Regions from separate parts of the Clostridium sp. X genome, predicted to be linked through region 2. Evidence: riboswitches for the same ligand, from Rfam matches in the RefSeq annotation. Region 2 holds a riboswitch; the other holds the start of a gene.
The links. Region 2 has a riboswitch for FMN ahead of ribD (bifunctional diaminohydroxyphosphoribosylaminopyrimidine deaminase/5-amino-6-(5-phosphoribosylamino)uracil reductase RibD). Riboswitches for the same ligand answer to the same signal wherever they lie in the genome.

Region 1: linked by a shared signal. The riboswitch ahead of ACX0KU_RS01820 (ECF transporter S component) and the one ahead of ribD (bifunctional diaminohydroxyphosphoribosylaminopyrimidine deaminase/5-amino-6-(5-phosphoribosylamino)uracil reductase RibD) in region 2 are both predicted to bind FMN.

What each region holds. Positions count from the first base shown of each region.
Region 1 covers NZ_CM146912.1:367,994-376,336, reverse strand. The annotation lists gene ACX0KU_RS01835 (DUF4230 domain-containing protein) at 240-827, shown strand; gene ACX0KU_RS01830 (M28 family metallopeptidase) at 927-2,270, opposite strand; gene ACX0KU_RS01825 (Tex family protein) at 2,427-4,583, shown strand; FMN riboswitch at 4,645-4,764, shown strand; gene ACX0KU_RS01820 (ECF transporter S component) at 4,864-5,496, shown strand; gene rimI (ribosomal protein S18-alanine N-acetyltransferase) at 5,531-5,971, opposite strand; gene tsaB (tRNA (adenosine(37)-N6)-threonylcarbamoyltransferase complex dimerization subunit type 1 TsaB) at 5,964-6,680, opposite strand; gene tsaE (tRNA (adenosine(37)-N6)-threonylcarbamoyltransferase complex ATPase subunit type 1 TsaE) at 6,677-7,138, opposite strand; tRNA gene ACX0KU_RS01800 (tRNA-Trp) at 7,450-7,525, shown strand; gene ACX0KU_RS01795 (CBO0543 family protein) at 7,770-8,111, opposite strand.
Region 2 covers NZ_CM146912.1:38,663-47,005, forward strand. The annotation lists gene nifU (Fe-S cluster assembly scaffold protein NifU) at 1-60, opposite strand, end outside; gene ribH (6,7-dimethyl-8-ribityllumazine synthase) at 249-710, opposite strand; gene ACX0KU_RS00230 (bifunctional 3,4-dihydroxy-2-butanone-4-phosphate synthase/GTP cyclohydrolase II) at 727-1,917, opposite strand; gene ACX0KU_RS00235 (riboflavin synthase) at 1,974-2,624, opposite strand; gene ribD (bifunctional diaminohydroxyphosphoribosylaminopyrimidine deaminase/5-amino-6-(5-phosphoribosylamino)uracil reductase RibD) at 2,629-3,714, opposite strand; FMN riboswitch at 3,983-4,099, opposite strand; gene ACX0KU_RS00245 (sensor histidine kinase) at 4,158-5,525, opposite strand; gene ACX0KU_RS00250 (response regulator transcription factor) at 5,526-6,212, opposite strand; gene ACX0KU_RS00255 (metallophosphoesterase family protein) at 6,356-7,249, opposite strand; gene ACX0KU_RS00260 (ATP-binding protein) at 7,325-8,343, opposite strand, start outside.

The DNA of each region.
Region 1 (8,343 bases), 330 kb from region 2:
TATTATTTGATATATTATATATTATATATTATATATCAAAAATACAAAGATATGGGTAACTTATGGTACAATTATGAAAAAAATTATAACTCTATAAAAAATAATTATAATAGTATAATAAAAATAAGTGTTATCCTCTGTAAAACTATAATACATATATACAATAGAAATTAAGAGTTATTAATCAATAGAACATAATATTTATCATTAAAGATTAGTTTTCAGAGGGAGAGCTTTAGATGTTTATACAAAATAAAAAAATAAAACTAATAGTGTTAATGCTATTTTTAATAATAATACTAACAATGATTTTAAGTTTTAAAATTAAAAGTGAAAAATCAGTAAGTAGTACTCAAATAGCTAATGAGTTAGTGAAAATATCAGAGCTTGCAACATATAAGAACTCTTATATGGATGTATTTTTTATTAAGGATACAAAAAAGATAAATGATTTTTTGCTTCCCTTTACAACAAGAGCTTTAATTATAAGGTATAGTGGTTATATTAAGGCTGGTGTTGATTTAAAGAATGTAAGTGTAATTATTGATGAAAGGAAAAAGAGTGCATACATACGATTAAATAAGGCTGAGATTATAGATAATGTAATAGATACAGATAACGTAACTATACTTGATGAGAGATATAGTATTTTTAATGAGGTGGATAGCCAAAAAATTTTTGATGAGTTAAATAAGAATAAATCAGAGTTAGCAGAACGATTAATTAAGGACGGATTTTTAGAGAGAGCAAATGAAAATGCAAAAGTATTAATAGAAAGTATTTTGAAAGGTATGGGATTTAAAGAAGTGAGTATAGAGTTAATCTAAACAAGATAAGAGTTAGTTTATAAATATAAAAATAAAAATAGAGTTCCTAGTAATATGCTTTTCTGTTACTATGAACTCTATTTTTGTATTACTAATTAGTTAGTTATTTTTTCTTTTAAATTGAATAATTAAAAAAGCGAATATTAATGCAATTGACCCGAAAAGAGCTTCCTTATAGTATAGAATCAAAAGGTTATTGTTAAAAGCATTTTTAATTATTTCTTTGGATACTACATTAAAACATCTATTAATAGCTGTAACGCTGATGAGATCAGGAGTATCTAACGGAGTGTGGATTTTTGTTGTGTCATTGTCGCAAAATGTTATAGCATTAATATCATTTTCTCTAAAGGCTTTATGGTCACTATCATCCTTAAAGAGATAGTTAAAATGTATTCCTTCAGCAGTACAGATTTCTGACACTGAATTTACAAAAGTAGTTTTGGAAGTATCATTTTTGCCACCTACAATGCAAAGAGGTACCCCTTTATCGCTACCGATCATATCAAAGTTATAAACCTTGCTATCGATTATAGAGTTCTTATATTTTTTTACAAATTCAGCGGAACCTAAACATCCAAATTCTTCAGCATTAAAAGCAACAAAAAGTATACTTCTTTCAGGTTTGCCGAGTGATGAGATATATCTAGATAATTCAAGCATAAATGAAGTTCCGGAAGCATTATCTAATGCGCCTTTATAAACTGTGTTTTTTAAATCTGTACCTAAATGATCAAAATGGGCAGATATTATAATTGGGTCTAGGGATTTATTTTTGCCCTCGATGTATCCCATAATATTTCTTGCTGTGGTTTTGCTTGTTGAAAATGGAATAAAGCAATTTATGTTATAGCCCTCATCTAAATATTTTTTTATATCAGCCAAGGTTTTATCTGTTACCATAATACACATACTCCACTGAGCAGTATTCATAAAAGAACTTCTAAATCCTAAGTCGTTTTTTTCAGGTATGTAAAATAAAAAGTAATCAGAGTTTTGTTTTACTTGCATTATATTATTCTTTGATACGATATATGGATTTTCTTTATTAAAAGTAAATACATTGTTTTTAAAATTAAGCATATCTTCTTTATAATCAACACCATAAGTAAATTCTTTAATTACATCCCCGTCACTATTGGTTATGCTTAAGGAAGGATCCCCTTTTACTCTTTTAGGATAATCTATTTTAAATGATTGAGTATATTCACCCATAAAAGGTTTTAAGTTATTCTCTATAAATTGAAGTTTGATATATTCTTCTATCTCTTTATTTTCAAGGGTTCCAGTTAGTCTACCTTTAAAATGATCTGAGGATAAAAAGTTTATTGTGCTAATAATATTACTAGAAGTAAATGGGTGGATAGTAGAATAAATTTGAAAACTTAAGATGAATATCATCAGTAGTAAAGACAAAATAGATTGTTTAATAAATTTTTTCATATAAGACTCCTTAAATATTGATATATTATATAGTTATGAAGTTAAAAAGTGTTATATGATGAATTATTGGACATTTTAATTAGGTTAAGGTAAAATTAGGATTGCAATTATACTATAGGTAATATATTTCAGAGTTAAACTGGAGTGGAGGCAAATATGGTAAAAATTAATGAAAGATTAGCTAAAGAATTTCAAGTCAATATAAACCAAGTAAATAGTATGATAGAACTTTTAGATGATGGGAATACAGTTCCGTTCATAGCTAGATATAGAAAAGAAAAAACAGGAGAATTAGATGATATAATCCTGAGAAATATGGCTGAAAGATTAACTTATCTTAGAAATCTAAAAGAAAGAAAAGAAGATGTAATTAGAATAATTGGAGAGCAAGAAAAACTTACAGAAGATTTAAAACTTCAAATTGAAAAGTGTGAAACCTTAACTGAAGTAGAGGATATATATAGACCTTTTAAACCCAAAAAGAGAACTAGAGCAACTATAGCAGTAGAAAAAGGACTTCAATTATTAGCAGATATGATATTAGGTGGAGAATTTAAAGGAAGCTTAGAAGAATATGTAAATGAATTTATAAGCGAAGAAAAAGAAGTAAGAACTATAAGCGAGGCTTTAAATGGGGCAAAAGATATAATTGCAGAGATTATATCAGATGAGGCTCAATATAGAAAATGGATAAGAGAATTTGTAAGAAGAGAAGGAATGCTTGAATGTAGTGGAAGCAGTAAAGAACCTACTCCTTATGAAATGTATTATAATTATTCAGAAGCAGTTCGCAGAATTCCGTCCCACAGAATACTTGCTATTAATAGAGGGGAAAAAGAAAAAGTATTATCTGTTAAAATCACAGTTAATTTAGAAAATATTATAAGTTATTTAAATAAGAATACTTTAAAAGGCAATTCAATTACTGACAAATGTATTGAAGAAGCTGTTGAAGATTCATTAAAAAGACTGATATATCCATCAATAGAAAGAGAGATAAGATCAGAGCTTACAGGTAAGGGTGAAGAGGGAGCAATAGATATTTTTAAAGCTAATCTTAAAGCTCTGCTAATGCAATCACCAATAAAGGGTAAGGTAGTTTTAGGATATGACCCAGGATTTAGAACAGGATGTAAAATAGCTGTGTTAGATGATACAGGTAAGATTTTAGACACAGCTACGGTATATGCTACAGCTCCACAAAATGATGTGGAAGGTTCTGTTAAGATACTTAAGGAGCTAGTGTATAAACATAATGTAGAGGTTATATCACTTGGAAATGGAACTGCAAGTAGAGAATCAGAGGAAGTTTTAGCAAAGCTAATTGATGAGGTGAGAAAGGAAAAGGGTAAAGATTTATTTTATGTAGTGGTATCAGAAGCTGGGGCATCAGTATATTCAGCCTCAGAGCTTGCCTCAAAAGAATACCCAGATATAAATGTTTCAATAAGGGGAGCCATTTCTATTGGACGAAGACTTCAAGACCCAATGGCTGAACTTGTAAAAATTGATCCTAAATCCATAGGCGTAGGTCAATACCAGCATGATGTAACTCCTAAAAGATTAGATGAGTCATTAAAAGGAGTAGTAGAAGATGGCGTAAATAGTGTGGGAGTTGATCTTAATATTGCAACACCGTCACTTTTATCCTACGTATCTGGGATTAATTCGACTATTGCTAAAAACATAGTAGATTTTAGAGAAGAAAATGGCAAGTTTAAAGATAGAAAGCAATTGTTAAAAGTTAAGAGACTTGGACCTAAAGCTTATGAGCAATGTGCGGGATTTTTAAGAGTTCCAGAGAGTAAGGAAGTACTTGATAATACATCAGTCCATCCAGAATCCTATAAAGCTGCAAAGGCATTACTAAGTACTTTAGGTTATAATGAAAATGATTTGAAAAATAATAAGTTATCAGATATTGATATTAAATTAAAAAACTTTGGACTTGAAAGTTTAGCTTCAAAACTAGATATAGGAGTTCCTACTCTTCAAGATATAATAAAAGAAATTAAAAAGCCAGGACGTGATCCTAGAGAAGAATTACCAAAGCCTATATTTAAAAAGGGAGTAGTTGACATAAATCAATTAAAGCCTGGTATGGTATTAAGTGGAACTGTAAGAAACGTGGCCGACTTTGGAGCTTTTGTTGATATCGGAGTTCATCAGGATGGGCTAGTTCATATAAGCCAGTTATCTGATAGTTTTGTGAAGCATCCATTAGATATAGTAAATGTTGGAGATATTGTAGATGTTAGAGTAATAGAAGTTGATGATAAAAGATCACGAATATCTTTATCAATGAAAAAATAATAAATTACTATTGAAATTCTGGCGATTTATATGTATAATTTGCTTTGAGATTATTTAAATTATATATCTTCAGGGCAGGGTGAAATTCCCTACCGGCGGTATAGTCCGCGACCCGTAGTAATACGGTTGACTTGGTGAAACTCCAAGACCGACAGTAAAGTCTGGATGGAAGAAGGTATAGGTAGTTTGTATAGTATTTTATGCCCTGGCTATCTTACGATTGTCAGGGCTTTTTTGAAACTATCCATATCCTTGAAGATAAAAATTAGGGGGTATAAAAATGAAACAAAGTAACTTAAACTCAATGATTAAAATTTCTTTATTAGCTGTAATGGCTTTTGTACTTATGTTTATGGACATGGCATTACCTATTTTTCCATCTTTCTTAAAGATAGACTTAAGTGACCTTCCAGCATTATTAGGAGCATTTGCTTTAGGACCTGTAGCTGGAATAATAATAGAACTATTTAAGAATGTATTAATTTTAATGTTTAAAGGAACTCAAACGGGCTTCGTTGGAGAAATTGCAAACTTTATAGTTGGATCTTTACTAGTAGGAACAGCAGGAACTATATACAAGCTTAATAAATCAAGAAAAACAGCAATTATTGGATTGATAGCAGGAACAATTGTAATGTCTGTAGTTGCATCTGTATTAAACTATACAGTACTATTACCACTATATGCAAAAGTGTACAAAGCTCCTATAGATGCTTTTGTATCAATGGGAACAGCAATTAATCCAGCAATAAAAGATTTAAAGAGTTTTGTTCTTTTATCTATATTACCGTTTAACTTATTAAAATGTATTGTAGTATCAGCAATAACAATACCGGTATATAAAAGAGTTTCTCCAATACTTCATAAAGAAGATGCAGTTGGTGAAAACAAAAGAAATGCTTTCGAAAACTAATACAAAAAAAGGAAGTTCACAGTGAACTTCCTTTTTAATTTCTTCTCCACATAATTATTGCATTTTCATTATTATCATAGTAATTCTTTCTTAAACCTTCTACAACGAAGTTGTATTTGCTATATAGGTTTCGAGCAACTATATTACTTTCTCTAACCTCTAAGGTTATAGAGTGAATATTAAAGTCAGTACAAATTTTAATTATACCGTCCATTAGAACATTACTAGCCCCTATACCTCTATAATCAGGATGGATAGCAACATTTGTAATATGAGCCTCATCTATAATCAGCCATAGGCCTGCATATCCTATAAGTGTGCCATCTTTTTTTACCACTATATATTTGCAAAACTTGTTTTCCAATTCACCCTTTAATGACTCAAAGCTCCAAGGTGTAGTAAGAGAAAGATTATTTATTTCTACAACATCTTCAAGGTGAATCTCCGTCATTGACTCTATTACTAGATTATTCATTTACACTCATCCTTACTTTAGCTTCATATTCTCTTTCGGCTTGTGACTTTCTAAGATAAATTGGTGAGAAGGAAAGTAGGTCATCATTACTATTATTCTTAAGTTTTTCTAAACCAAGTTCACCTAAAGAAGATGCTCTAGGAAAATTAAGATGTGCAGGTGCAAAGTGTGCACCTATAAAGCTTTTTTCTAATTTATCTTTAAATTTAGGTATGGCATCACCGATAAAGCAAACTTTTTTATCTTCTTGACTTTGTATTAGAATGATTAATTCATCTATATGAATTGCTATATAGTCTGTTAATCTTACCAAATTACCATCAGAAAACTTATATAATGCTGTATATACGTTATCTCTTAAAGCATCTAGAATAGGACATATAATTCCATCAGTGTAAGCTAGGTTATATGCAAGGCAATCAAGAGAAGATATACCAACTAAAGGCTTATTAAGTCCCTGAGCTAACCCTTTTATAGAGGCTGCACCAATCCTAAGACCAGTAAAGGAGCCTGGTCCACTTGAAATCACAAATCCATCTATAGCGCTTATATCTAAATTTAAACCTTTTAATAAATAGTCTATTTGAGGCATTAAGATAACAGAGTGTTGCTTTTTATCATTAAAGCTTATCTCACCAAGTAATTTACCATCTTCAATAACAGCACAAGAAGCAGTGGCTGTTGAAGAATCTACACTAAGAACTCTCATATATTTATCTCCTTTACATAATCGTATCTACTACCTATATAATTTATAGTTATTTTTCTAAAGTTATCGCCTTTATCAGGGATTTTTTCTATATTTATTCTCATATGATTTTCAGGGATTAAATCTTCAATATAATTTGCCCATTCGATGATACTTATGGCATCGTCAAAGATGTATTCATCAAATCCAATAGCTTCAATTTCATCAGGATCGCTTACTCTGTATACATCAAAGTGATAAAGTTTATGATTACTACCAACATATTCATTTACGATGGTGAAAGTAGGACTAGTTATATGGTCATCTATTCCAAGACCTTTTGCTATACCTTTTGTAATATGAGTCTTACCAGTACCCAAGTCTCCGATTAAACATATTATATCACCACTATTTGCAAGTGTTCCAATTTGAAAACCTATATTCAGGGTTTTATCTATGCTATCAACAATAAGTTCCATATATATTCACTCCTAGATTAAATCATTTACAATTCATAAATTATTTTATACTAAAAAAGAAGAAAATAAAAGCAAATAAAATAATCTCTCATAAAAAGTAAGTTATTGTAATATATTATTATTTGGCTATTATATGAATAGATAAAGACTCCTTAAAGTACAATAAGTTTTATTTAATGTATAATCATAGGTAATATGATTATACTAAATAAGATAAAGCTGTATATAGGGCGTGCAAAAATTAAATAACTTAAAATAATAAAAAGTATTGCACATAAATATATAACATGATATAATAAGATTCGTATTGAAGGGGTATGGCTCAATTGGTAGAGTAGTGGTCTCCAAAACCATTGGTTCCGGGTTCGAGTCCTGGTGCCCCTGCCATAAATAAAAAGAATGAGAGAATTTACATAAACGTAAATTCTCTCATTTTTTTATTTAATCTATTTTTCATATATAATAAGAAATCAGGTATTATTTACTTAGTTATTATAAAAGGTACATTAAAAATATTCATTATAAAGGCAAGAAAGGCAAGGGCAATTATCCACGCCAATAGAGGATTTTTGTGATGAAGTATTACTAATGGGAATTGAATAACATTATGAAGCAATGACCAGTATATAGTTCATCCGTTATAATTTTTCTGCATTCCTATTGATGTGGCAAATAGTTCTATTGACATATAAATTCCAACCCATAATGATATATATATAATCTGTTTATATAAGGTTTTAGGAAATTTAGATAAATACAATAATATACTAGAAAAGAATATTGTAAAGATTATAAATAACTCATTTATAGGTGGTACTAGAAAATCACTTTGAAATGTCCATAAGGGTTTATTGTGGAATACAGTACTGTAAATAAGATTGCCCATACCGAAAAATAATAGAGTTGGATAATACTTTTTCCAGTTCTTCCAATCCCCCCAAAGATAACTTGAAATTATCCAGATAATAGCCATAATCAAACGTACAAACATAAAATTCATCTTAATATACCTCGATTCAAATAAAAGAAATAAACTACTATAAGTCACTATTATAATTCCAAAAATCAATTAAATTATTTCAATTTTTAGATAAAATGTAGTAAATCTTGTGGAAGCTACTATGAAAATATTGTTTAATATACCTTATTTATCATTAAGAATGTAACTTAATATAAGTATCCTAATTATGTTTTATATGTGTTAT
Region 2 (8,343 bases):
AGGTATTGATCCAACATTTCTAGGGTCAGAAAAATGGTCTAACACTATATCATTATACAAAATCCTAACCTCCCTTTATGAGAATATCCATAATTATATTATATAATCAATATATGTAAATTAAAAGGTTTACATTCAATATATAATGCTATACTATAACTAATAATATAGATTAAACGCTAATGATTACTCTGTAATTATATGATCTAAAAAAAGTAGACTGCTCTTTAATTGCAGTCTACTTTATCTTAAAATTGATTTAATAAGTTTGCCATTTCTATTGCTGTAACAGCTGCTTCATATCCTTTGTTGCCAGCTTTTGTTCCCGCTCTTTCAATTGCCTGTTCTATTGAATCTGTAGTAAGCACTCCAAATATTACTGGAACTTCTGTTTCTAAAGATACGTGTGCTACTCCTTTTGTTACTTCACTTGATACATATTCGAAATGTGGTGTAGCACCTCTTATAACTGCACCTAAACATATTACTCCATCATACTTTTTAGTTTTTGCCATTTTCTTTGCAGCAAGAGGTATTTCAAAAGCACCTGGAACCCATGCAATTTCTATATCTTCTTCATTAACACCATGTCTTTTTAATCCATCTATTGCTCCGGATAAAAGCTTACCTCCTATAAACTCATTAAATCTTCCAACTATAATTCCAAACTTCTGACCTTGTGCAATTAAATTTCCTTCGTAAACTCTCATTTTATAATTCCTCCTCTTAAAGTATGTGACCCATTTTTTCTTTTTTAGTTTGTAGATAGAATTCATTTTTTTCATTATGATTCATCTTTATTGGTACTCTATCAACAATTTCTATACCATATCCTGAAATTCCTGATATTTTTTTAGGATTGTTTGTCATAAGCTTAACTTTTTTTACTCCTAAATCATAAAGTATTTGAGCTCCTATACCATAATCTCTTAAATCCTCTGGAAAACCTAAAGCTATATTAGCCTCTACAGTATCCATTCCTTGGTCTTGAAGCTTATAAGCTTTAATTTTATTAATAAGTCCTATACCACGTCCTTCTTGACGCATATATAGAAGTATTCCTCTTCCTTCTTCTTCAATCTTTTTCACAGCTTCAGCATATTGTTCTCCACAATCACATCTAAGTGACCCAAAAGCATCTCCTGTAAGACATTCTGAATGAACTCTTACTAGCACTGGGTCTCCATTTGCTACATCTCCCTTTACTAAGGCAACATGGTGTTCACCATTAAGTTTATTAATATATCCAACCATTTGGAAATCCCCATATTTTGTTGGCAGATGAGCATCTGCAACTCTTTCTACTAATAATTCATTTTGTCTTCTATATGCTATTAAATCTGCTATTGTTATTATTTTTAGATTATGTTCTTTAACATATTCCATTAACTCAGGTACTCTAGCCATAGTTCCATCGTCATTCATAATTTCACAGATTATTCCTGCTGGATATAGTCCTGCAAGCCTTGCTAAATCAACTGCTGCTTCTGTGTGTCCTGCTCTTTTTAATACTCCACCTTCTTTACATGCTAATGGAAAAACATGTCCTGGTCTTGTGAAGTTCTTTGGAGTAGACTTGCTATCTACTAATTGTAATATAGTTTCTGCTCTTTCTCCTGCTGATATTCCTGTTGTGGTATTTGATGCATCAACTGAAACAGTAAAAGCAGTTTCTTTTGGATCTGTATTATTTGATACCATAGGAAAAATGTCTAGTTCATTTAATCTTTCTCTAGTCATAGGGGTACATATTAGCCCTCTACCATATTTAGCCATAAAATTTATAGCCTCTTGACTAGCTTTTTCTGCAGCCATTAAAAGGTCGCCCTCATTTTCTCTATCTTCATCATCTACAACAACTATAATCTTACCAGCCTTTATATCTTCTATTGCCTCTTCGATACTATTAAACTTCATTATTGCACACCCCTTTAGTTAATATTAAAAGAATTTTAAGTCGTAAAATTCTTTTATTACGCAAATCCATTATCTCTTAAAAAATCCATACCTATTGATTTCTTTGGTTTTTCTTCCTGCTTGAACATTGTAAGTCTTTCAATATATTTACCCACCATATCGCACTCTAGATTCACTTCTTCTCCAACCTTTTTAGTTAAAAGAGTAGTCTCATCTCTAGTAAGGGGAATAATTGAAACCTTAAAAGTTGTATTATCTACATAAGCTACTGTTAAACTTGTTCCATCAATAGCAATAGATCCTTTTTCAATGATATACTTCAAAATCTCTCCAGATGATTCTATAGTTACCCAAGTAGCATTGTCTTCTTCTTCAACTGACTTTATAAATCCTACTCCATCAATATGTCCTGAAACAATATGTCCCCCAAGTCTATCTCCAAGTCTAAGTGCTCTTTCTAAATTCACACTACTTCCATGCTTCAAGTTTTTTAAATTACTTCTTCTCATAGTCTCTGGCATTACATCTACTGTAAATGAGCTCTTCGTGAAACTTACTACTGTAAGACAAACACCATTGGTACTTATACTATCTCCTAACTTAGCATCTTCTAAAACCTTATTTGCACTAATAGTAATTTGTGCTGATTTTGCACCTTTTATAACATTTTCTACTTTTCCTATCTCTTCAACTAATCCAGTAAACATTAATCTATTCTTCCTTTCTCAAATAACCTTCTATCATAATATCCTCATTAAATCTTGTAATCTGAATATTATCTAAAAGAATAGCATCTTTAACATACTTTATTCCTTCTCCACCTACTGGAGTCTTTGCCAGCTCTCCTCCAATAATTTTAGGTGCAATAAATGAAATAACTTTATCTATAATACCTTCCTCTAAAGCACTATAATTTAGAGTTGAACCTCCCTCTACTAAAACACTATCAATTCCACTCTCTCCAAGCTTTTTCATAAGAAAATTTAAATCTATTCTATTGTTTCTTAAAGGAGTTATTATTATTTCAGCTCCTTTTGCTTTCATATTTTCAATAATTTCAGTATTTGCTTTTTCAGTAGTTGCTATAATAGTCCTAGCCTTTGAACTAATATCTAGTACATTAGAATCTAAAGGAGTTTTACCAGTTGTATCCACAATAATTCTTGTTGGATTTTTACCTTCTTTATTATGTAATCTAGTAGTTAGTTTTGGGTTATCCGCTAATACAGTACCTACCCCAACCATTATCCCTGATACTCTATGTCTTATTTCATGAACATAGTTTCTTGAAACTTCATTAGTTATCCACATTGAATTGCCTGTTGAAGTTGCAATTTTCCCATCTAAAGTCATTGCAGTTTTTAATATACAAAATGGACGTTTAGTGGTTATATATTTAATAAATATCTCATTTAATTTTCTTACTTCTTCTTCTAAAATCCCTGTAATAACTTCAATTCCATTTTCCTCTAATATTTTTATTCCTCTTCCTGCCACTATAGGATTAGGATCCATCATCCCTATTACAACCTTAGATATTTTTCTTTCTACAATAGCTTTGGCACAAGGTGGAGTTTTTCCATAGTGAGAGCAGGGTTCTAATGTTACATACATGGTTGCACCTTCAACATCTTCTTCTGCATTTTTAAAAGCATTTACTTCTGCATGTGGTCCCCCATAAATCTCATGATACCCTTCTCCTATAATCCTATTATTCTTTACAATAACTGCTCCAACAAGGGGATTAGGACTAGTATACCCTATGCCTTTTTGTGCCAATTCAATGGCTCTTTTCATATAGCTAATATCCACTAAAATATCACCTCCATCATAAAAAAAGTTCTTAACCTCAATATGATTTTTTTAATAAACAGAGTTCTTAGACTCATTATGATCTTTCAAATAAATATTTATTATATATTATTCTCAATTTTTTGCAAAATAAAAGCCCTGAAGAAATATATCTTCAGAGCAAAATTACTAGACAATACAACATTAAAATAATAAATATAAATATGCATGTAACAAAAATATACATATAAATATAACTATAACGTAATATATGACTTTCCTTCTTTCATCCAGACTATACTGTCGGTCTTGGAGTTTCACCAAGTCAACCACAAAATGGTTCGCGGACTTTACCGCCGATCGGGAATTTCACCCTGCCCTGAAGGTTTTATTTAGTTTTAATTTATATTTAAATTACCATATTTATTTTTGTGTGTCAACATTTAAATCTAATTTTTAGTGAAATTAATTCTAAATGTGGTCCCATTTCCCTCTTCACTTTCTACATCAATAGTTGCTGAATGAAGCTTTAAGATACTCTTTACTATAGTAAGTCCTATCCCATTACCTTCTATTTTATTTCTGCTTTTATCTCCTCTGTAAAGCCTTTCAAATATAAATTGTAAATCTTCTTTATTAATTCCTATACCATTATCTTTAATTTCTACTACAACATTTTCTTTGTCATTGTAAAGCTTAATTAATATCTCTTCACTACCCTCTGTAAACTTTACAGCATTAGATATTAAATTAATGAATACCTGCTTTAATTTATCTTTATCTCCAATAATATTATAGTTTTCCCTTGGCTTTATTTCATATTTTAGCTTTATACCTTTACTTTCTGCTGCAACTGAAAAATCACTATAAATACTTTCTATAAGCTCATCTAAAGCTATTGTTTGTAAATCTAATCCTATACTTTCTCCTTCAAATTCTTTTAGTATATCTAAATTGCTTAGTAATCTTCCAAACCGTATAACTTCTTCATTTAGACTTACTAATCGCTCTTCATTAACAGGAAAAACTCCATCTATCATAGCCTCTAAATTATTTTGGAGTACATTCAAAGGTGTTCTGATTTCATGAGATATATCTGATACTAAGCGCTTTCTAAGCATTTCTTGATGATTCAATTTTTCTGCTAGTATATTTATACTCATTCTTAAATTTTCTAATTCTTCTATATTGCTTTTAGTTTTAGAACGAAAGTCAAACTTACCTCTTGACAAATTTACGGACATATTGGAAATTTCTTTAATTGGTACTGAGAACTGCTTAGAAAAATACAAACTAATACTAATAATTATAATTAATGTCACAATGCTGCTTGCAAAAATACTTTTATTTATAGCTGCTTTAAAATTAACATCTTCTTCTGTAAGCAAAACTGATGAGTACTGCCCTATATCAATATATCCAACTATATTCCCTTCTCTTTTTATTTCAAAAGTCTTTGATGTATATACACCAGTTTCTTTTACAATCATGCTATTAAAATGTGATTTATATCTTATATCTTCGGGGTCCATTCCCCATATAACTTTTTTATTATTATCTCTAAGTGTTAAACAGTAATTTCCCATATAAGCTTCATGCATTAATTCTGATCCTGAATTCCCACTCCATCTTCCATCTCTTTTATATATCTCCTCAAAATGACCTACTATTCTCTCATACCTCTTATTTTGAATATCAATCATATATTTATTAAACTTATCATTTACAGTTATATTTACAAAAAGTGTTATAAGTAATATTGCTACAATAGAGCACATTACTAGTAAAAAACTTAATCTTCTTCTAATTGATTGCATCTAGTTTTCACCACCAAATTTATATCCTACTCTCATAACTGTTACAATATATCTAGGATTTTTAGTATCCTCCTCTAGTTTCTTTCGAATATTTTTAATGTGTACATCAATAGTTCTATCAAAACCATTAAAATCAATACCAAAAATTTTCTCTATGAGTTGTTCTCTTGTTAAAACTATTCCTTTATTCATAGCAAGAGTATATAAAATATCGAATTCATTTGGAGTAAAAGATACTTCTTTATCATTGATCTTAACCATTCTTTTCTCATAATCAATAATCAAACTTCCATTATCAAAAGAAAGAATTGAAGCATTATTAGATACATTTAATCTTCTAAATAGCGCATTTACTCTTGCCGTTAATTCTCTAGGACTAAAAGGTTTAACTAAATATTCATCAGCTCCAATATTTAACCCATCAATTCTATCAGTTAAAGTCCCTTTGGCAGTTAGCATAAATATATATGTATCTGAAGTTTTTCTTATAATTTTGCACACTTCTTCTCCACTTATATCTGGAAGCATTAAATCAAGAATTATAAGCTTAAATTCAATAGTTTTAAATAACTCAATTCCTTCTAAACCTTTTGTAGTACAGTATACATTATATCCCTCTTTATCTAAATAGGCCTTTAATACCTCTGCTACTTTTTCCTCATCCTCTATAATTAAAATATTATTCATTTCTCTAGCCTCCGTTATTTAGGAATTTTACGACGTAAAATTCTTCCTTCTAGAATTCAATATCTATTAAAACTATACTACTTCATTTTGAAGATTTTATGAAGATTTTTATTTAAAATTAACAAAAGGTTGCATCTAAAGTATTACTCTCTAGATACAACCTTATCTTTCACAGATATTATAAAATCATCTAACAACTTCTCATCAATAGAAACTGCCTTTACTTTAATGCAGTCTTCTTCAATATCTAGTATTACATAGTGATAAACATCTTTAGGTGATATTATAACTCCTCTTTTATCTTTATACTTTTCTTTTAATTTTTCTCCTGCTCCCCCTGAAATAATTTGAGTAATACTATTGCAATATAAATTATTAGGAGTACTTAAATTAAAGTTAATTGCTCTTCTTGAATAGTTATGTTCATGAGAAGAAAAAACAAGATTAATATTAGCTTCATCAACAACTCTCCAAAACTCATCTCTATTTTCTGGATGTGAATCAAGACAAGTATTTAAGTGTGCTCCGGTGGGGTAAGCTGGTGAATGTACAAAAACAATCTTAAATTTTTTATCTTCCTTAGCAACTAATTTAAACCATTCTAATTGTTCTCCTGTAATTTTGTGTATTTCACCATAGTGAAAAGCATTTAAAAATATCATTCTTACATTAGAAAAATCTTTATAATACACTGTTTTATGATATCCTTCTAAATAATCACTAATTTCTAAATCTTTATAATAAATTTCAAGAACCTCTTCTGCTGTACTCTCCAAAGGTGCATTATTTACTTCATGATTTCCAATAGTCGGTAAAAGTATATTCCTTGGGAAATAACAGTTAATGAGTTTATGAAGTTCATCTAACTGCATCTTTAATATTTCTGTATCGCTACTTCCAGCTACACTATCTCCTAGATGTATTATATGTTCTGGTTGTATATCTGTTTTTTTTATCTTCTTAAGTATTTTATTTAAAACCTTTTTGTTTATTCCCTTATCTTTTCCCTTAGAATCTCCAAAGATAACAAATCTCAATTATATTCAATCCTTTACAACTTACTTAATGAAATTATAATTTCATTTTAAGCTATGCAATGAGATTTTATTGTGTTACAAGATATCAGTATTATCCTTTGGTATTATAAAGTAAAATTCAGTTCCCTCATCTTTAGAACTTGTAACGCCATAATGGAATCCATGCATATTCAATATCTCTCTACAAATTGGAAGTCCTAACCCCATTCCTCCACTTTGAGAATTTTTATAATACTTATACCATACATCTTCTAATAAATACTCTTCTATACCTATACCAAAGTCTCTTATAGCTACTTTCAAACCTTCTTTTTCATAGTAACTTAATATTTCAATTTTACTATTTTTTTCGCTAAACTTAATAGCATTATCAATAAAGTTATATAGTACTCTTTCAATGTATTTTTTGTCTGCGTATATTTTTACAGCCCTAATAGAAGTTATTATATCTATTTGCTTTTTCTCCACAATAGGATTAAACTTCTTAACACATTCCTCTATGAGTTTAGATAAACAAATATACTCTTTATTAAGTAAATTCCCTCCATCCTGAAGCTTTGAGAGGTGAAGTAAATCCACGACTAAGTTGTTTAATCTATCTACCTCATTTATTATCTCACCTGAATATTCCGTTATAGTTCTTTCACTCACTAATCCATCATATATGACTTCACTATAGCTTCTAATTACACTCAAAGGCGTTCTAAAATCATGAGATACATTAGCAATAAACTCTCTTTGAAACTTATATTTCTTCTTTAAATCTATAGCCATTTGAGCTAAGCTTTTAGATAGTGTTTCAATTTCATCATTAGTACTAACACTACAATCTACATCAAATTCTCCTTTAGATATAGCTAATGCTACCTTTTCTAATTTTAATATAGGTCTTGTAAATTTCTTTCCTATAAAGGATATTAAAGGTATAGACAATATAACTGAAAAAATAAATATAAAAAATAGACTGATATAAACTATTTTTAAGTATCCTGAAGAATAGTTATTATTTTGAAGCACCACAATATTTCCAATATCCGTTTCTAATTTATAATATAAAAATTCATCTCCCATGCCATTTTTAAAGACTCCTTGAT